4 regions of the Streptomyces sp. NPDC032198 genome follow, and region 1 is predicted to be linked to each of the others. Evidence: riboswitches for the same ligand, from Rfam matches in the RefSeq annotation. Region 1 holds a riboswitch; each other region holds the start of a gene.
The links. A riboswitch is a leader RNA that binds a small molecule or an ion and turns the genes downstream of it on or off. The one in region 1 is predicted to bind cobalamin.
Positions count from the first base shown of each region.

Region 1 (5,102 bases):
AACTGCGCGCGTACTCCTCGGAGTTCAGGCGCTTCACAGAGAACGACCTGCGGGCCAAGAAGCGCGACGACGCCCTCGTGGTGATCCGCAGCCTGGACGCCATGACGTCGACGGGCGAGGGCGGCGCCGTCCTCAAGCTGTCCGCCGAAGAGTCGCGGCACTGGCTCGGCGCGCTCAACGACCTCCGCCTCGCGATCGGCGCCCGCCTCGAGGTGACCGACGAGGAGGACACGGACCTCCTCTATCAGCTGCCGGACTCCGACCCGCGCAAGCCGATGGTGATGGCCTATCTCTGGCTCGGTGGTCTGCAGGAGACGCTGGTCGGCACCCTCATCGGTTAGAAGTCACACCAAAACCGGCCGGGCCGCCCGCGAAGTCGTTGTATGTAGCAGCGGTTACCTCCCGTTCGCTCATCGGACGCTCAAATCCGGATAACGATCGTGTCACTCCGATGCCCATTTTTGATGCGGCAAGGGACTTTTGTCCGGTTCTTCTCGTGGTGTGGGCCACACGCCGCCCCTTCGATCACTGTTGCGGCCGTGATAAATCTTCACGACCACTCGGTGACGCCACCCATGTCACCGATGGCGCTCGGGCCGGCAGACCGCCGGTAGCACTCCATCCATATCCGGGGGGATCAGGACCTGATCCGTGGCCATACGCAGACTGCGGGCACGGATCGGCGTGGAGAAAGGCGTCACCATGACCTCAGTGCAGGTCGAAGAGCACCACGACGGCAATGAGGCCGACGGAGCGGGCGGTTCGTCCGGTTCGTCAGGCGAGGGTTATCAGCGCGGGCTCGGTGCCCGGCAGATCCAGATGATCGCGATCGGCGGTGCCATCGGCACCGGCCTGTTCCTCGGCGCGGGCAAGGCCATTCACAAGGCAGGCCCCAGCCTCATCCTGGCGTACGCCATCGCCGGCCTCGTCATCTTCTTCATCATGCGGGCCCTGGGCGAGCTGCTCATGTACCGCGCCGTGTCGGGCTCCTTCTCGGAGTACGCGCGTGAATTCGTCGGCCCGTTCTTCGGGTACGTGACCGGCTGGACGTACTGGCTCTTCTGGGTCGTCACCGGCATCACGGAAGTCACGGCGGCCGCCCAGTACATGCAGTACTGGACACATGACTCCATCCCTCAATGGGGATACGCGCTGATCTTCACGGTCATCCTGTACGGCGCCAACCTGATCTCGGTGAAGCTCTTCGGTGAGCTCGAGTTCTGGTTCTCGATGGTCAAGGTCACCGCGATCATCGGCATGATTCTCATCTGCGCCGGCATCCTCACCATCGGCTTCTCCGACGCCGGTGACACCGCGTCGGTGACCCACCTGTGGGACCAGGGCGGCTTCTTCCCGAACGGCATCGGCTCCACGCTGATGACGCTCCAGATCGTCATGTTCGCCTTCCTCGCCGTCGAGCTCGTCGGCGTCACCGCGGGCGAGTCCAAGGACCCGAAGACCGTCCTGCCCAAGGCCATCAACACCGTGCCGTGGCGCATCGCCGTCTTCTACGTCGGCGCGCTCATCATGATCCTCTCGGTCGTGCCGTGGACGGAGTTCGTGCCGGGCGTCTCGCCGTTCGTCGCCGCCTTCGACAAGATGGGCCTCGGCGTCGGCGCCGCGATCGTCAACTTCGTCGTCCTGACGGCCGCGCTCTCCTCCTGCAACTCCGGTATGTACTCCACCGGCCGCATGCTGCGTGACCTGGCGATCAACGGCCAGGGCCCGAAGTTCTTCACCAAGCTCACGAAGAACGGCCTGCCGCTGGTCGGCACCACCTTCTCCGCCGCACTGATGCTGGTCGGCGTCTGGATCAACTACCAGTGGCCGGGCGAGGCGTTCAACTACGTCGTCTCCTTCGCGACCATCTCCGGCATGTGGGCCTGGATCATGATCCTGGTCTGCCAGATCAAGTACCGCCGCAAGGCCGACCGCGGCGAGCTGCCGCAGTCCACCTTCCGGGCGCCGGGCGCCCCGTACACGAGCTGGTTCGCGCTCGCCTTCATCGCGATGGTCATCGTGATGATGGGCATCGACAAGGACGCGCGGATCTCCCTCTACGCGGCTCCCGTCTGGGCGCTCATCCTGGGCGTCGGCTACCTGATCATGCAGCGCCGGGCCCCGCAGGCGCCCAGCGGTGAGACCGCGCCGCAGGACGCGGTGAAGTAGTGCCGTAAGGCTGCATCCCAGCATGTGGGCCGGTCCGTACCACTCTTCGGTACGGATCGGCCCTTCTGCTTATCCTGGCTGCCATGCTGACCCTCACCCAGGCCCTCCACGACCAGATCGTCGCGCACGCGCGCCAGGACCACCCCGACGAGGCCTGCGGTGTGGTCGCGGGCCCGGAGGGCACCGGCCGCCCCGAGCGCTTCATCCCGATGCTGAACGCGGCCCGCTCGCCCACGTTCTACGAGTTCGACTCGGGCGACCTCCTCAAGCTCTACCGCGAGATGGACGACCGCGACGAGGAGCCGGTGATCGTCTACCACTCGCACACGGCGACCGAGGCCTACCCCTCGCGCACCGACATCACGTACGCCAACGAACCGGGCGCCCACTACGTCCTGGTCTCCACGGCCGACACCGACGACGCGGGCGAGTTCCAGTTCCGCTCCTACCGGATCGTGGACGGCGAGGTCACCGAAGAAGAGGTGAAGGTCGTCCAGGCATACTGAGCTTCACCTTTGAGGCGGCAGGACCCAGGAAGCCGGTGCGAATCCGGCACGGTCCCGCCACTGTGACCCCACCCTTCGCGGGCGGGGCAGTCAGGAACTGACCTGCCGCCTTCTTCTCCCACGACGCAGGGGACGCGGAAATCCCCTGGAGGAGGCAGCTCAGCCATGTCCCGCCCCATACGCCTGCTCGCGGCCGCAGCCCTGCTCGTCCCGCTCACCGCCTGCTCGTCCGCCGCCGACTCCGGCACGGAAACCGAAGCGGGCAAGCCCGCCGCGAAAGCCGCCGGATTCCCGTACACGGTCACCAACTGCGGCGTGAAGACGACGTACGAAGCACCCCCGAAGCGCGCCGTGACGATGAACCAGCACGCGACGGAAGTGATGCTGGAACTGGGCCTGAAGGACCGCATCGCGGGCACCGCCTACCTGGACGACAAGGTCCTGCCGAAGTACGCGAAGGCCTACGCCGACACCCCGGTCCTCGCCAAGGAATACCCCTCCTACGAGAAGCTCCTGGCCGCCGGCCCCGACTTCGTCTACGGCGGCTACGCGAGCGCCTTCCTGGCGGGCGAGGGCCGCAGTCGCGGGGCCCTGGCCAAGTCCGGCATCGAGAGCCGCCTCAACGTCGAGGGCTGCGCGAAGAAGCCCGTGACCATGGACGACGTCTACCGCGAGGTGCGGGAGGTCGGCTCCACCTTCGGGGTGCGGGCGCGGGCCGACACGTGGGTGGGCCAGGCGCGGCGCGACCTGAAGGACGCCGCCAAGGAGACGAAGGGCCGCGAGCCCGTCCCCGTCTTCGTCTACGACAGCGGCGACAAGACCGCGTTCACGGCGGGCGGCCGCGGCATCGGCAACGACATCATCGAGCGGGCGGGCGGCCGCAACGTCTTCGCCGACCTCGACAAGTCCTTCGGCGACGCCTCCTGGGAAACGGTGGTCGACCGCGACCCCGAGGTGATCGTGATCCTCGACTACGGCGGCACGACCGTGGCCCAGAAGAAGAAGCGCCTCCTGGACGACCCGGTCCTCGCGGACGTCCCCGCCATCAAGCACAAGCGCTTCGCGGTACTGCCGCTGTCGGACGCGGTGGTGGGGGTGAGGGCACCGGGGGCGGTGGCGAAGCTGGCGGACCAGCTGTGAAGGGGCTTTCGCGGAGCCGCTCCCAGCCCGTCCGGCGTTCGAGGACGAACTCGGCGGAGCCGGTGATGTACGGCACCGTCGTCGCCGGGCTTCTGCTCGCCCTCTTGGCCGCGACGGTGGCCGGCCTGGCCCTCGGCTCCGTCCGGATCCCCGCGTCAGAGGTCCTGACGATCCTGACCGGCCGCGCGGAACCCTCCCCGTTCCGCACCATCGTCCTGGACGTAAGACTCCCCAGGGTCCTGCTCGGCGCAGCCGTGGGCGCGGGGCTCGCCGTCATCGGCACCGTCCTCCAGGCCCTGGTGCGCAACCCCCTCGCGGACCCCTTCCTCCTCGGCGTCTCCTCCGGTGCCTCGGCCGGAGCGGTGGCCGTCATCGTCCTCGGCAGCGTCTTCGGCCTGGGCGCGGGCCTCGCCACCACCGTCACCCTCCCCGCCGCGGCCTTCGCCGGCGCACTGCTCTCGCTGCTCGTCGTCTACACCCTGGCAAGATCCGGCGGCGGCGGATTCGCCACCGGCCGCCTGATCCTGGCCGGAGTGGCCGTCTCGTACATCCTCTCCGCGCTGACCAGCCTCATCCTGATCACGGCCGACAGCGCCGACCACCTCAAGGAAGTCCTGTACTGGACCCTCGGCGGCCTCGGCAGCGCCCGCTGGGACATGCTCGCCCTGCCCGGCATCGCGCTCATCGCGGGCACGGCCCTGCTCGTCGCCCTCGCCCGCCCCCTGGACCTGCTCCTGGTGGGGGAGGAGGGCGCCACCGTCCTCGGCCTCGACACGGCCCGCTTCCGCGCCGCCGTCTTCGTCCTCGCCTCGCTCCTGACCGGCGTACTCGTCGCGTACAGCGGGGCCATCGGCTTCGTGGGCCTGCTGATGCCGCACGCGGCCCGGATGCTCGTCGGCGCCGCCCACCGGACGCTCCTGCCGGTGGTGGCCCTGATGGGCGCGGTGTTCCTGGTGGCCGCCGACCTCGCCGCCCGCACGGTCGCGGCGCCGCAGGACATCCCGGTGGGCGTGCTCACCGCGCTGACCGGCGGCCCGTTCTTCCTCTGGATGCTGCGCAGGAACCGTACGGAGGCCACCGCATGAGCGACCCGGCAGTCCTGAGCACCGACGCGCTCTCCTACCGCGTGGGCGACAAGACCCTCGTCGACGACGTCACCCTGCACGCCGCCCGAGGCGAGACCATCGGCCTCGTCGGCCCCAACGGCAGCGGCAAGACCACCCTCCTGCGCTGCGTCTACGGCACCCTCACGCCCACCGGCGGCCGCGTGCTCCTGGACGGCGACGA
Region 1 covers NZ_JBEZVL010000009.1:278,356-283,457, reverse strand. The annotation lists gene AB0E78_RS25150 (DUF2017 domain-containing protein) at 1-341, shown strand, start outside; gene AB0E78_RS25145 (amino acid permease) at 703-2,169, shown strand; gene AB0E78_RS25140 (M67 family metallopeptidase) at 2,253-2,675, shown strand; cobalamin riboswitch at 2,639-2,796, shown strand; gene AB0E78_RS25135 (ABC transporter substrate-binding protein) at 2,841-3,815, shown strand; gene AB0E78_RS25130 (iron ABC transporter permease) at 3,881-4,900, shown strand; gene AB0E78_RS25125 (ABC transporter ATP-binding protein) at 4,897-5,102, shown strand, end outside.

Region 2 (5,102 bases), on a different contig from region 1:
ATCACGCCGGTCCGCGTGGTCATTGCCCTCTGTCTCGTCGCGCCGTTCGTGGCGATGCTCTGGGTGAGCTCCTACGCGAAGGTCGACCCGACCTTCATCGGCATCCCGTTCTTCTACTGGTACCAGATGCTGTGGGTCCTCATCTCCACCGTGCTGACGATGATCGCCTACAAGCTGTGGCAGCGTGACCAGCGCGTCCGCAAGGCCGAGCAGGCCCAGGGGGGTGCGACCCGATGAACGTGCTCGCAGCGGACACAGGCGGCGTCAACGGCATCGCCCTCGCCGTCTTCATCTTCTTCTTCGCCGCCGTCACGGCGATGGGCTTCCTGGCCGCGCGCTGGCGCAAGGCCGAGACCGAGAGCCTGGACGAATGGGGCCTGGGCGGCCGGTCGTTCGGCACCTGGGTCACGTGGTTCCTGCTCGGCGGTGACCTGTACACGGCGTACACCTTCGTGGCCGTCCCGGCGGCGATCTACGCGGCGGGCGCGGCCGGCTTCTTCGCGGTGCCGTACACGATCCTCGTCTACCCGCTGATCTTCACCTTCCTGCCGCGCCTCTGGTCCGTCTCGCACAAGCACGGCTACGTGACCACGTCCGACTTCGTGCGCGGGCGCTTCGGCTCGAAGGGGCTCTCGCTGGCCGTCGCGGTCACCGGCATCCTCGCCACGATGCCGTACATCGCGCTCCAGCTGGTCGGCATCCAGGCCGTGCTCGACGTCATGGGCGTCGGCGGCGGTCCGGACACCAACTGGTTCATCAAGGACCTGCCGCTCCTGATCGCGTTCGCGGTGCTCGCCGCGTACACCTACTCGTCCGGTCTTCGCGCCCCCGCGCTGATCGCGTTCGTGAAGGACGGTCTGATCTACCTCGTCATCGCCGTCGCGATCATCTACATCCCGATCAAGCTCGGCGGGTTCGACGAGATCTTCCGGGCGGCGAGCGACAAGTTCTCGGCGACCAACGAAGCCGCGGGCAAGCCCGTCGCGGGCCTCGCGCCGGGCGAGGCCGGGCAGTGGACGTACGCCACGCTCGCGCTCGGCTCCGCGCTCGCGCTGTTCATGTATCCGCACTCGATCACGGCGACGCTCTCCTCCAAGAGCCGCAACGTGATCCGCCGCAACACCACGATCCTGCCGCTCTACTCGCTGATGCTGGGCCTGCTCGCGCTGCTCGGCTTCATGGCGATCGCGGCCGGGGTGAAGGTGGAGAACGGGCAGCTGGCGATTCCGCAGCTGTTCGAGAACATGTTCCCCGACTGGTTCACGGGCGTCGCGTTCGCGGCGATCGGCATCGGCGCGCTCGTGCCGGCGGCCATCATGTCGATCGCGGCCGCGAATCTCTTCACCCGGAACATCTACAAGGACTTCCTCAAGCCGGACGCGACCCCGCAGCAGGAGATGAAGGTCTCCAAGCTGGTCTCGCTCCTGGTGAAGGTCGGCGCGCTCGCCTTCGTCCTCACCATGGACAAGACGGTCGCGATCAACTTCCAGCTCCTGGGCGGCATCTGGATCCTCCAGACGATGCCCGCGCTGGTCGGCGGCCTGTTCACGCGGTGGTTCCACCGCTGGGCGCTGCTCGCCGGCTGGGCGATCGGCATGATCTACGGCACGGTCGCCGCGTACGGTGTCGCGTCGCCGACGCAGAAGCACTTCGGCGGCTCGTCCGACGAGATCCCCGGCATCGGTGAGATCGGTTACATCGGCCTCACGGCGTTCGTCCTGAACGTGGTGGTCACCGTGGTCATGACCTTCGTCCTGCGCGCCATGAAGGCCCCTGACGGCATCGACGAGACGTCTCCCGGGGACTACACGGCGGACGCGGGCGACCCGGGTGTCGTGGAGGAGCTGCCGCCGGCCACGGCGGGAGCGCCGGGCGGGCACTGAGCCTCTCTCCGAACGCGGTACCCAACACGCGGCGCGGGCCGCCGGATTCCTCCGGCGGCCCGCGCCGCGTATGTGTGCACCGACACAAGATGTGGGGCTGCCGCTCAGAGCCAGCACAAGATGTATGCTCGTGCTCGCTGTCGCCGCAGGGGAATCCGGTGCAAGTCCGGAACTGTCCCGCAACGGTGTACGAGTACGCATTTGTCGTGCTCTCCAGTCCGAAGACCTGTCGGCAGCGCGCCCGTTCCGACCGGTCCGGGTGCCAACGTCGTCCGGGCCTCGTGGAATGGGCTGGTGGACGCGGAGCGCAGCCCTGCCCAGGGGCGGGCGCCCGTGTGTCACTCATCCCTCCGCGGGCCCAGAGCCGAGCGAGGGAGTGCTCCACGTGACCATCGCGCCAGCCGAACCTGCGTCAGCGCAGACCACCGACGGTCAGCAGACCGCCGACGGCCCAGGAACCGCGCTGCTGCGTACCCTGACCGACCTCACCGCCGACCTCCCCGACGCCGACCCCGGCAGAGTCGCCGCCGCCGCGCTGCGCGGCCGCTCGGCCCGCGCGGACCTGGCGGAGCTGCGGGAGCTGGCGACCGAGGCGGCCGCGGGGCTCATCTCCGAGGACCCGACGTACTCGCAGCTCGCGGCCAGGCTGCTCAGCCTCAGCATCCGTGACGAGGCCGCGTCGCAGGGCGTGCGCTCCTTCTCCGACTCGGTCGCCGTGGGACACCGCGAGGGCCTGATCGCGGACCGCACCGCCGCGTTCGTCACCGACCACGCGGAGCGCCTCGACGGTCTCGTGGAGGCCGCCCTGGAGGACGGCGCCGACTTCCGGTTCGGCTACTTCGGCCTGCGCACCCTGCACAGCCGCTATCTGCTCCGGCACCCGATCACCCGGCACGTCATCGAGACCCCGCAGCACTTCATGCTGCGCGTCGCGAGCGGCCTCGCCGAGGACGGCAGCGTCCGCGCCCTGGACGAGGTCGCCTCCCTGTACCGCCTGATGAGCCGTCTGGACTACCTGCCGTCCTCGCCGACGCTCTTCAACTCCGGCACCCGGCACCCGCAGATGTCCTCCTGCTACCTCCTCGACTCGCCCCTGGACGAGCTGGACTCCATCTACGACCGCTACCACCAGGTCGCGCGCCTCTCCAAGCACGCGGGCGGCATCGGCCTCTCGTACTCACGCATCCGCGCCCGCGGTTCGCTGATCCGCGGAACGAACGGCCACTCCAACGGCATCGTGCCGTTCCTCAAGACCCTGGACGCCTCCGTCGCCGCCGTGAACCAGGGCGGGCGGCGCAAGGGCGCGGCCGCGGTCTACCTGGAGACCTGGCACTCCGACATCGAGGAGTTCCTGGAGCTGCGCGACAACACGGGCGAGGACCAGCGGCGCACGCACAACCTCAACCTCGCGCACTGGATCCCGGACGAGTTCATGCGCCGGGTCGCCGCCGACCAGGACTGGTCGCTGTTCTCGCCGGCCGACGTGCCCGAGTTCGTCGACCTGTGGGGCGACGCGTTCGACGCCGCCTACCGCAAGGCCGAGGCCGCCGGGCTCGCCCGCAAGACCATCCCGGCCCGCGACCTCTACGGCCGCATGATGCGCACCCTCGCGCAGACCGGCAACGGCTGGATGACGTTCAAGGACGCCGCCAACCGCACCGCCAACCAGACGGCGGAGCCCGGCCACACGGTCCACTCCTCCAACCTCTGCACGGAGATCCTGGAGGTGACGGACGACGGGGAGACGGCCGTCTGCAACCTGGGCTCGGTGAACCTCGGCGCGTTCGTGGACACGGACGCCGGTGACATCGACTGGCAGCGGCTCGACGAGACCGTCCGCACCGCCGTCACCTTCCTCGACCGGGTGGTCGACATCAACTTCTACCCGACCGAGCAGGCCGGGCGCTCCAATGCCCGGTGGCGTCCGGTGGGCCTGGGCGCCATGGGTCTGCAGGACGTCTTCTTCCAGCTGAAGCTGCCCTTCGACTCCCCCGCCGCGCGTGCCCTCTCCACCCGCATCGCCGAGCGGATCATGCTCGCCGCGTACGAGGCGTCCGCCGACCTCGCCGAGCGCAATGGCCCGCTGCCCGCCTGGGAGAAGACCCGCACCGCGCGCGGCGTCCTGCACCCCGACCACTACGGCGTCGAGCTGACCTGGCCGGAGCGCTGGGCCGCGCTGCGGGAACGTATCGCCGCGACCGGCATGCGCAACTCGCTGCTTCTCGCCATCGCGCCGACCGCCACCATCGCGTCCATCGCGGGCGTCTACGAGTGCATCGAGCCGCAGGTCTCCAACCTCTTCAAGCGCGAGACGCTGAGCGGTGAGTTCCTCCAGGTCAACTCCTACCTGGTGCAGGAGCTGAAACGGCTCGGCGTCTGGGACGCCCAGACCCGCGAGGCGCTGCGCGAGGCCAACGGCTCCGTGCAGGGCTTCAGCTGGATCCCGGCCGAGGTGCGCGACCTCTACCGCACCGCGTGGGAGATCCCGCAGCGCGGCCTGATCGACATGGCCGCCGCGCGCACGCCGTTCCTGGACCAGGCGCAGTCCTTGAACCTGTTCCTGGAGACGCCGACCATCGGCAAGCTCTCCTCGATGTACGCGTACGCCTGGCAGCAGGGTCTGAAGACCACGTACTACCTGCGTTCGCGCCCGGCGACCCGCATCGCCCGCGCGGCGGCCGGCCAGACCGCCGAAGCCGCCCCCGCCCCTGTACCTGCGCAGGCAACAGCCGAAGAAGCCGTCGCCTGCTCCCTGGAAAACCCCGAGTCCTGCGAGGCCTGCCAGTAATGAGCTCCACCACGAACGCCGAGAAGAACCTCCTCGACCCGGGCTTCGAGCTGACCCTGCGCCCCATGCGCTACCCGGACTTCTACGAGCGCTACCGGGACGCGATCAAGAACACCTGGACCGTCGAGGAGGTCGACCTCCACTCGGACGTCGCCGACCTCGCCAAGCTCTCGCCGGGCGAGCAGCACATGATCGGCCGTCTGGTCGCGTTCTTCGCGACCGGCGACTCGATCGTCTCCAACAACCTGGTGCTCACGCTCTACAAGCACATCAACTCCCCCGAGGCGCGGCTCTACTTGAGCCGTCAGCTCTTCGAGGAGGCCGTGCACGTCCAGTTCTATCTGACGCTGCTCGACACCTATCTGCCCGACCCGGAGGACCGCGCCGCGGCCTTCGACGCGGTGGAGGAGATCCCCTCCATCCGTGAGAAG
Region 2 covers NZ_JBEZVL010000006.1:374,807-379,908, reverse strand. The annotation lists gene AB0E78_RS18445 (DUF3311 domain-containing protein) at 1-237, shown strand, start outside; gene mctP (monocarboxylate uptake permease MctP) at 234-1,883, shown strand; cobalamin riboswitch at 1,995-2,132, shown strand; gene AB0E78_RS18435 (ribonucleoside-diphosphate reductase subunit alpha) at 2,269-4,671, shown strand; gene AB0E78_RS18430 (ribonucleotide-diphosphate reductase subunit beta) at 4,671-5,102, shown strand, end outside.
Region 2: another riboswitch for cobalamin. It lies ahead of AB0E78_RS18435 (ribonucleoside-diphosphate reductase subunit alpha); the one in region 1 lies ahead of AB0E78_RS25135 (ABC transporter substrate-binding protein).

Region 3 (5,102 bases), on a different contig from region 1:
ATGACGGGCCCCCAGGGCCGTGCCTTCTACTGGCGTCAGCTGCGCGACATGAAGGGCTCCGCCGACATCGAGACCATGTCCCCCGCGGAACTGAGCTCCTACGCCCGGCTCTGCGGCACGGCCCTGGCCCGCGCCCACGCCCGCTCCGGCGACCGCATCGCCATCGCCGCCTACCTCGGCGGCTCCGACACGTTCGACCGGGCGATCGCGGACTTCGCACTGCGCTACACCGCGCAGAACACCCAGGACCACGCGGCACTGACCGAGGCGATCGCCTCGGGCCTGGTGGACGCGGCCGGTCAGGACGGTGCAGCGCCGCAGGAGTGACCCCTACGGCGCCGCGACGTACCGGGGACGGCTAGCCGATCTGGTCCGGCGTCACCGTCAGCCACCGCTTGTCCGCGGTGACCTTCTGGCCGAGTTCGCGCTGCCGGTCGGCGTTCTTCCGCTTCATCCCGTCCAGCTCCTTCATGTACGAGTCCTTGCGGTTGACCCAGACCCGCGTACCGCCGTGCCGCACGTCCGCCGAGTGGAACAGCATCGGGCCGTCGCTCTTCGGGGTGTCGCCGGCCACCAGGACGGGCTTCTTCCACTCGTCGATGTACGTGCTGATCGCCGCGGGCTTGCCCTGGTACCAGGTCAGCGGCGCCCACAGGTTCGGCGTCAGCTCACGCCCGGCGAGCTTCTTCTCGTCGAAGCGGCCCTCCGCGATCTCCTTGCGGGAGCTGGTGACCTCGCCGGTCTTGCGGTCCTTGAGCTGCAGGCCGACACCGATGACGTTCTCGGGCTTCACGTGGTAGCCGTACTTGGGGTCGGCGAGGACCATGCGTACGAGGTCCTCGCTGGCCGCGCTGACGACGTAGACCTCGATGCCGTGCTTGCGCAGCGACTTGTAGAGCTCCTGCATGCCCGGGAAGAACTCGGGCGTCTTGACCTCGGTCTTCGTCAGCTTCCCGTCCTCGTAGTACTCGGCGGGGATCGGCTTGTCATAGGCGAGGAGTTCGTCGACGTACCCCTTGAGCTCCTTCAGCGTGAAACCGGAGAAGATCTGCGCGGCCCACGGGTAGCAGACCTGGTCGTCGACCTCGCAGAGCCGGTTGTAGTAGCTGTAGAGGCTCTCCTTGTGCTTCGCCGTGTCCTTGAAGGGGATGATCTTCAGCGACGGGTCCATCGACTTGCGGGTCAGCACCCCCTTCATCTCCAGGAAGGGCAGGAGGGACTCCTCCAGGTCGTTGCGGTACGTCGTGTTGTCCGCGTCGAAGACGGCGTACGCGCCCTTGCCCTCGTTCTTCGCGATGACCTTGCCCAGCTTCTTCGCGACCGGCTTGGGCCAGTGCTTCAGCTCGGCCGTGGTCCTCGCGGCGGTCTTGGCCGTCGTGGCGGAGGCGTCCGCGGCCGTCGCGTCCGTGCTCGGCCAGAGCGCCGTCCCCGCGAGGACGGCCGCGGTGAGCGCGCCCGCCGTGCCGATGACGGCCAGCTTGCCCTTTGCCTTTACTGCCATGGTTTTGTGCCCCCTGAGAGCGGTCTGCGCCCCGTCCGGAGCGGCGGGTCATCGTATGGGGTCGGGCGGCGGATTCCCATGATCGACATCACCGGACGGAACGGGCATGGGACGGGCGGGCGGGGGTAGCAGCGTCAGACGCCCGGTCTGCTCGGGACTCTTTTCCCGGGCCTGCTCCGGGCGCTCTTCCGGGCCTGCTCCCGCCTGCCTCGTGGTTCACGCTCCGGCCTGCTTCGGAGCCGTGCCCCTCGCATACTGGGAGGCATGGAGACCGTCTCCCGGGAGTTCGTGCGGGCCGCCCCGCGGCTCGACGGCATGGTGGTGTCCGCCGTCGGCTACCGCACGGAGGGCGAGCGGCCCGGCCTGCACCGCGGTCTGCCCTCCCCGTACCTGACGCTGATCTTCTCGCTGGACGGCCCCGTCGTCACCGGCGGCACCCCCGAGCAGGCGGGCGGCCGTGACGCCGTCCGCACGGACATCGTCCTCGGCGGGCTGCACCAGTCCCCGGCCTACGTCGTACGGCCCGAGCACGAGGCGGGCATCCAGCTCGCCGTCCACCCGCTCGCCGCCCGCGCCCTGCTCGGCGTACCGGCAGCGGAACTGGCCGGTGAGCTCGTGACGCCCGGCGCGGAGGTCATGGGGCGCCGCGCCGCCGACGTACGGGAGCTGCTGTGCGAGCAGGGCACCTGGGAGGAGCGGTTCGCCTCCCTGTCCGGCTACTTGAGGCAGCGCGCGGCCGACGCGTCCAGCGGCTCCGTGCGCCCCGAGGTCACCGAGGCCTGGGCCTGGCTGGCCCGGCACCAGGGGGTGGGCACCCTGCGCGGCCTCTCCCGGCACGTCGCGCTCAGCGAACGCCGGCTGACCACGCTCTTCCGCGCCGAGACGGGCCTGAGCCCCAAGCAGGCGGGCCGCCTGATGCGCTTCCAGCGCGCACGCAACGCCGTCGTGCGCCCCGTCGCGGCGGGCGGCGCCCCCGACCTGGCCCGCGTCGCCGCCGACTGCGGCTACTACGACCACTCCCACCTGGTGCGGGACTTCCGGCAGTACACCGGAGCGAGCCCCAGCGGCTGGCTGGCCGAAGAGTGCCGGAATATCCAAGCCGGGAGCCATGGCGGGAGCGAAGAGTAGGACCCATGAACGCCAACGAGAAGCAGCAACCCCAGACCCAGACCCAGACCTCGTCCCAGCCCACCTCCGCCGGGCGCGCCCCCGATGTGTGGCCGACCCTCCAGGCCCACGACGCCCCCGCCCTGATCGACTTTCTGGTCGGCACGGTCGGCTTCCTGCGCACCGCCGTCTACGAGGACGGCGGCCGCGTGGCCCACGCCGAGCTCGACTGGCCCGAGGGCGGCGCGATCATGCTCGGCTCGTACGACGAGAAGTCCCAGGACTGGTGCCTGAAGCCGGGCACCTTCGGGGCGTACGTCGTCACCGACCGCGTGGACGAGCTCTATCAGCGGCTCAGCACCGCGGGGGTCAAGATCATCCGTGAGATCGAGGACCAGCCGTACGGCAGCCGGGAGTTCGCGATCGCCGATCCCGAGGGCAACAAGTGGTCCTTCGGCACCTACCGCGGCGCACCGAGGCCCGAGCAGCCGTCCTGACCTCGCGTGATAACTTGCGCAAGCCAGTCAAACCCACACCAGGGCCAGGGAATCCGGTGCGAATCCGGAACTGACGCGCAGCGGTGAGGGGGAACGGGCGGGGCCACGGCCACTGGGCGTCCACGGACGCCTGGGAAGGCGCCCCGCCCGGCCGATCCCCGAGTCCGAAGACCTGCTGGCACCTTCGTCCGCACACCGGGCGGCGGAGGTGACGAAGCAGGCCAGGCTCCGCGTATGAGCCGTGAGACTCAAGGGATCTCGTGTCCTCCACAGCCCGTCGTGTACGTATGCCAGCCCGTCGCGTACGTAGGCCCGCCCGTCGTGCACGCGTTCCTGCCCTCCTCCTCGGCATGGCCCTGGCCGTCACGCTGACCTCCTGCGGAGGCCCGTCGGCGACCTCCACCGCATCGAACACGGACAAGAAGGCCGGCGGGTACCCGCTCACCCTCACCTCCTGCGGCAAGAAGGCGGAGATCAAGGCACCGCCGCAGCGGGCCGTCTCCCTCGACCAGGGCTCCACCGAGATCCTGCTCTCCCTCGGCCTCGCCGACCGCATGGCCGGCACCGGCACCTGGACGGACCCGGTGCTCAAGGGCCTGGCGAAGGACAACGCCAAGGTCGAGCGCCTCGCCGACAGCTACCCCTCCTTCGAGAAGGTCCTCGCCCAGGAACCGGACTTCGTCACCGCCTCCTTCCTGGCGACGGTCAGCAAGGGCGGCGTCGCCGACCGCGCCAAGTTCGCCGAACTCGGCGTACCCGCCTATGTCTCGCCCTCCGACTGCGCGGGCAAGGACAACAGCGGCGACGGCGACGGCAGCCGCGTCAAGACGCTCACCATGGACACCGTCTACGGCGAAGTGCGGGACCTGGCCAAGGCCTTCGGGGTCGAGAAGCGCGGCGAGCGCCTGATCGCGGAGCTCAAGGGCCGGGTGGCCAAGGCGACGCGGGACGTCGACGCGTCCGGCGCGAAGATCCTCTACTGGTTCGCCAACTCCGACGCGCCCTACATCGCGGGCTGCTGCGGGGCACCCGGCATCATCACCCGCGAACTGGGTGCGAAGAACGTCTTCGACGACACCCGCGAGGAGTGGCCCCAGATCAACTGGGAGACGGTGGCGGACCGCGACCCGGACGTCCTGGTCATCGGCGACCTCACCCGCAAGTCGCAGACGGCCGAGAGCGCGAAGAAGAAGATCGAGTTCCTGGAGTCCAACCCGGTCACCAAGAACCTGACCGCCGTGAAGAAGAAGCGGTACGTGCTGCTGAGCGGCCAGGCCATGAACCCGACGATCCGTACGGTGGACGGGGTGGAGCAAGTCGCGGACGCGCTGCGCGAGTTCGGGCTCGCCAAGTGATCGGGCTCGCGAAGTGAGGGTTGGCGCCGGTGTCGGCGCCCGTGCCCGTGCCCGTGTCGGTCTCGGTGTCGGCGCCGGCGCCGGTTCCCGTGTCGGCGTCGCGGGCGGTGTACGCCGCGCCCTGCTCTGGGCGGCGGGCCTGGCCGCCCTCGCCCTCTCCGTGGCGGTGGCCGTCACGATCGGCCCCGCCGACATCTCCGTACTGGACGTGTGGTCGGCGGTCGCGGCCCACCTCGGCTGGGGAGAGGCGCGGCTGACACCCATCAGGGACGGCATCGTCTGGAACCTGCGCATGCCGCGCACGCTCCTCGCGGCGGTCTGCGGCGCGGGCCTCGCGGTCTGCGGAACGGTCCTCCAGTCGCTGCTGCGCAACCCGCTCGCCGACCCCTTCGTGCTCGGCGTCTCGTCCGGCGCGTCGACGGGCGCGGTCGCGATCGTCGTCCTGGGGGTCGGCGGGGGAGTGGTGTCGGTCTCGGCGGGCGCCTTCGCCGGGGCTGTCTGCTCCTTCGCGCTGGTCCTGCTCCTCAGCCACACCCTGGGCGGAACCGCCGACAGGGTGGTCCTGTCGGGCGTGGCGGCGATGCAGCTCTTCTCCGCCCTCACCTCGTTCGTGATCCTGACGTCGGGCGACGCGGAGACGAC
Region 3 covers NZ_JBEZVL010000001.1:521,337-526,438, reverse strand. The annotation lists gene AB0E78_RS02460 (DUF2252 domain-containing protein) at 1-327, shown strand, start outside; gene AB0E78_RS02455 (HAD family hydrolase) at 359-1,501, opposite strand; gene AB0E78_RS02450 (helix-turn-helix domain-containing protein) at 1,766-2,629, shown strand; gene AB0E78_RS02445 (VOC family protein) at 2,635-3,105, shown strand; cobalamin riboswitch at 3,113-3,300, shown strand; gene AB0E78_RS02440 (ABC transporter substrate-binding protein) at 3,393-4,460, shown strand; gene AB0E78_RS02435 (iron chelate uptake ABC transporter family permease subunit) at 4,582-5,102, shown strand, end outside.
Region 3: another riboswitch for cobalamin. It lies ahead of AB0E78_RS02440 (ABC transporter substrate-binding protein); the one in region 1 lies ahead of AB0E78_RS25135 (ABC transporter substrate-binding protein).

Region 4 (5,102 bases), on a different contig from region 1:
GAGCCGCCCGCGCACCACCGATCAGGGAGAGCGCCCCTCATGACGAGTCGGAAGAGCACCGCCGAGCCCGTGGAGGATGGAACCGTCGACGAGGGCGCGCCCTGGACGCGGGGCCTCCACGGCGACACGGGATACCTGCTCTACCGTCTGGGCCTGCGCTCGGGCCAGCTCTTCAACGCGGTGCTCCAGAGATCCGGCCTGCGCCTGCGCCACTACGCACTGCTGCGCCATCTGGCCACCGTGGAGGGTGCGGCGCAGCGGGAGCTGAGCCAGGAGCTCGGTCACGACCCCAGCGCGATCGTCGGCCTGGTCGACGACCTGGAACGTCTCGGCTTCGTCGAACGCCGCCCCGCCCCCGACGACCGACGCCGTCGCATCGTCGTCCTCGCCCCCGCGGGCCACGACTTCCTGCGCGCATCGCACGAGGCGGCCCGCGGCGTCACCGACGAACTCCTGTCGGCACTCGGCCCGGAGGAACGCGAGACGCTGCACGGGCTGTTGTCGCGCATGGCTCATACGGGTGACGGCCCATCTCCCGCAACTCGTGGAGCACGGTACGGAGGTAGCGTTCGATGAAGTCCTGGAACTCCGGCTCCGATCCGGGCAGGCTGCGCAGCGCTCTCTGCACAGTGATGCGGTGCAGTTCCGAGGCAGCCGTTGCGGGCCCCTCGTGCCGGGCCGCCCAGAGCTGGAGCAGGGCGTGCGCCGCCGAGACCTCCTCGCCACCCCTCATCCAGGAGATGCCCCCACGCTGCTCGCTCCAGCCAGGAACGGGGCGGCCGTTCCCCCTCGAACGGCCGCCCCGTTCCGCGCGTTCAGGTCATGGGCGTGGGGGCAGCTCCGCCCGCACCTCGCGTGCCGCCGCGACCAGGTTCTCCAGGGAGGCCCGGGTCTCGGGCCAGCCCCGGGTCTTGAGGCCGCAGTCCGGGTTCACCCACAGCCGGTCGGCGGGGATGGCCTCAAGTCCCTTGCGCAGCAGGGCCGCTGCCTCCTGTGTGCTCGGGACGCGCGGGGAGTGGATGTCGTAGACGCCCGGCCCCGCCTCGCGCGGATAGCCGTGCTCCGCCAGCTCGCGGGCCACCTGCATGTGCGAGCGGGCGGCCTCCAGGCTGATGACGTCGGCGTCGAGGTCGTCGATGGCCTGGACGATGTCGCCGAACTCGGCGTAGCACATGTGGGTGTGGATCTGCGTGTCCGGCCGTACGCCGCTGGTGGTCAGGCGGAAGGATTCCGTGGCCCAGTCGAGGTAGTCGGTGTGTTCGGCGGCGCGCAGGGGGAGCGTCTCGCGCAGTGCGGGCTCGTCGACCTGGATGACCGAAGTGCCCGCGGTCTCCAGGTCGTTGACCTCGTCGCGCAGGGCGAGGGCGACCTGGCGCGCCGTGTCGCCGAGCGGCTGGTCGTCGCGGACGAAGGACCAGGCGAGCATGGTGACGGGACCGGTGAGCATGCCCTTCACGGGGCGGTCGGTGAGGGAGTTGGCGTACGAGGTCCAGCGCACCGTCATCGGCTCGGGCCGGGAGATGTCGCCCGCGAGGACCGGCGGGCGCACATAGCGCGTGCCGTACGACTGGACCCAGCCGTGCTGCGTGGCGAGATAGCCGGTGAGCTGCTCGGCGAAGTGCTGGACCATGTCGTTGCGTTCGGGTTCTCCGTGCACCAGGACGTCGATGCCCGCCTTCTCCTGGAAGGTGAGGACGTCGCGGATCTCCGAGCGGATGCGCTCCTCGTAGCCGTGCGTGTCGATGCGGCCCGCTCTCAAGTCGGCCCGAGCGGTGCGCAGTTCGGTGGTCTGTGGGAATGAGCCGATGGTCGTCGTGGGCAGTTGGGGCAGTCCAAGGCGCGCTCGCTGGGCCGCCGCGCGCTCCGGGTAGGCGTGGGCGCGCCGGGCATCGGACGCGGTGACGGCGGCGACGCGGGAGCGTACCGCCGGGTCGTGGGTGAGGGATGACCCCGAGCGGGACGCCAGGTCGGCCCGGTTGGCGGACAGTTCGGCGGTGATGGCGCCCGTGCCCTGGGCGAGGCCACGGGCCAGTGTGGCGATCTCGGTGGTCTTCTGGCGGGCGAAGGCCAGCCAGCGGGCGACCTGCGGGTCGATGTCCCGCTCGGCGGTGGAGTCCAGCGGGACGTGAAGCAGCGAGCAGGATGCGGAGACGTCGACCCGGTCGGCGAGACCCAGGAGCGTGCCCAGCGTGGCCAGGGACTTCTCCAGGTCGTTGATCCAGATGTTCCGGCCGTTGACGACGCCCGCGACCAGACGCCTGCCGGGCAGCCCGCCGACGGCGGCGAGGTCCTGGAGCTGGCCGGCGGCGGCCTCCGTGAAGTCCAGGGCGAGTCCCTCGACCGGCGCCTTGGCGAGCACGGGCAGTGCGTCGCCGAGCCGGCCGAAATAGGAGGCGACCAGGAGCTGAGGGCGGTCGCTGAGGGCACCCAGGTCGCGATAGGCGCGGGCGGCGGCGTTGAGTTCCGCCGGGGTGCGGTCCTGGACCAGGGCGGGCTCGTCCAACTGCACCCACTCGGCGCCCGCGGCCCGCAGATCGGCGAGGACCTCGGCGTACACGGGCAGCAGCCGGTCGAGGAGCGTGAGCGGCTCGAAGTCGGCGGCAACGCCGGGCGCGGGCTTGGCGAGCAGCAGATAGGTCACCGGGCCGACAAGGACCGGGCGCGCGGCGAGGCCCAGGGCGACGGCCTCCTTGAGCTCGGCGACCTGCTTGGCGGAGTCGGCGGTGAAGACGGTGTCGGGACCGAGCTCCGGCACGAGGTAGTGGTAGTTGGTGTCGAACCACTTGGTCATCTCGAGCGGCGCCACGTCCTGGGTACCGCGGGCCATCGCGAAGTACCCGTCGAGCGCGTCGGTGTCGACGGCCTCGCGGTGCCGTTGCGGGACGGCACCGACCATGACGCTGGCGTCCAGGACGTGGTCGTAGTACGAGAAGTCGCCCGTCGGCACTTCATGGATGCCCGCGTCGGCGAGCTGCCGCCAGGTGGACCGGCGCAGCATCGCCGCGGTCTCCCGGAGGGCGTCGGCGCTGACGCGGCCCTTCCAGTAGCCCTCGATAGCCTTCTTCAGCTCCCGGTCGGGGCCCTGGCGGGGGTAGCCGTACACGGTGGCCCGTGCTGCCGCGGCTGCGGACTTCGCTGTCACGGAAATCTCCTTCGCGAGATGACTCCTGAGAATCCCGGGGACGGGACACGGACGCGAAGGGATGACGGACCGGGCGGACCGGACGCGCGCCACCGGCGCGGTGCTCCACCTGATCTGTACGCCGACCCGCCCACGAGGTCACCGGGATGTCCGCACATGAGGGATCACGTACGGGCAACGGGCAGGTCTTCGGACTCGCGGGCACACCTGCCGAGGCAGGTTCCTACTGACCGTCGCTTCCCGGGTCCGCGACGGACCCAGTGCGTATGACGGCGGTCGTTCCCACTCACCGCTGCGGGGCAGTCCCGGATTTCCACCGGGTTCCCTCTTGCGACGCGTCTGCCTGGCGGGCAGGGCGAACCAGCTGCACACATCAGGCTAGAGGGTGGATCGGCGTCTTGGGCAGTACTGATCACATTCCGGACCGTGAGGTGAGACACGGAGCCACCCGGCGGTGGGGGCACCGACCGGAGGTCTTATTGCATATTGGTTGCAACTACACTTCACAGGCAGAAAGTCTGTGGGTGGAGGAGACGCCGGTGGCAACGGGGCGCATTGTGCTGGGGATCGAGTCGTCCTGCGACGAGACCGGAGCGGGGATCGTCGCGCAGGGGCGGCTGCTCGCCCATGCGGTGGCGTCCAGCATGGACGAGCACGCCCGGTTCGGCGGCGTGGTCCCCGAGATCGCCGCACGAGCGCATCTGCACTCCTTCGCCCCGGTCGTCCAAAACGCCCTCGACCAGGCGGACCTGAAGCTCTCCGACATCGGAGCGGTGGCGGTCACCACGGGTCCCGGCCTGTCCGGCGCGCTGCAGGTCGGCCTCGCGGGGGCGAAGACCCTCGCGTACGCGCTCGACGTCCCGTTGTACGGGGTGCACCACTTGGCCGGGCATGTCGCCGCCGACACGCTGGAGCACGGCCCGCTGCCCGATCCCTGCGTGGTCCTGATCGTCTCCGGCGGGCACACCTCGCTGCTGCTCGTCAGGGACCTGGCCCGTGATCCGATCGTGCACCTGGGGGACACCTTGGACGACGCGGCGGGCGAGTGCTTCGACAAGGTCGCCCGCGTCCTTGGCCTGCCCTACCCGGGCGGCCCCGCCATCGACCGTGCGGCCCGCAGCGGCGACCCGCGTGCGGTGGCCTTCCCGCGCCCGCTCACCGGACCGAAGGACGACCTGTACGCCTTCTCCTTCTCCGGACTCAAGACGGCAGCCGCGCGCTGGGCCGAGGGGCACGCGGGGCGCGAACTGCCGGTGGCCGACGGCGCGGCCTCGCTCCAGGAGGCCGTCGCGGACGTACTGACCCGCAAGGCGCTGGCCGCCTGCCGGGATCACGGCGTCCGCACCCTCGTCGTGGTCGGCGGTGTCGCCGCGAACTCGCGGGTGCGTGCGCTCACCGAGGAGCGGTGCGCGGCCGAAGGCGTACGGCTGCGCGTGCCCCCGATGACCCTGTGCACGGACAACGGCGCGATGATCGCCGCCGTCGGCGACCTGCTCGTACGGGCCGGGGCCGAGCCCGCGCCCTGGGACATGTCGATCGACCCGTCCGCCCCTCTGACGTACGCGGCCCTGCGGCCGGGGGCGGCCGCGGCGAGGGCCGCCTGATGGCGGCGGAAGTCCGGCTTCTGCGCGGCGATCAACTCCTCGCGCACGGCGCCGCCTTGCGCACCGTCTACGCCGAAGCCTTCCGCGTGCCGCCCTGGCACGAGGACGAGGAGAGAGTGGCGGAATTCATGGTCCGGCTCGGCGACGACATACGGCGTCCCGGGTTCACCTCGGCGATCGCCCTGGAAGGGGCGGACGTCGTCGGATTCACCACCGGGTGGACCACGCCCGACCCTTTTCCCGCCGACCGCTGCTATCCGCAGGCGGCGGCCGGACTCGGCGCCGAGCGCGCCCGGTCGTGGCTGTGCGGGGCCCGTGAGATAGACGAACTCGCCATGCGGCCCACGGCGCAGGGC
Region 4 covers NZ_JBEZVL010000004.1:477,576-482,677, reverse strand. The annotation lists gene AB0E78_RS13265 (MarR family winged helix-turn-helix transcriptional regulator) at 40-576, shown strand; gene metE (5-methyltetrahydropteroyltriglutamate--homocysteine S-methyltransferase) at 821-3,142, opposite strand; cobalamin riboswitch at 3,305-3,522, opposite strand; gene tsaD (tRNA (adenosine(37)-N6)-threonylcarbamoyltransferase complex transferase subunit TsaD) at 3,682-4,746, shown strand; gene AB0E78_RS13250 (GNAT family N-acetyltransferase) at 4,746-5,102, shown strand, end outside.
Region 4: another riboswitch for cobalamin. It lies ahead of metE (5-methyltetrahydropteroyltriglutamate--homocysteine S-methyltransferase); the one in region 1 lies ahead of AB0E78_RS25135 (ABC transporter substrate-binding protein).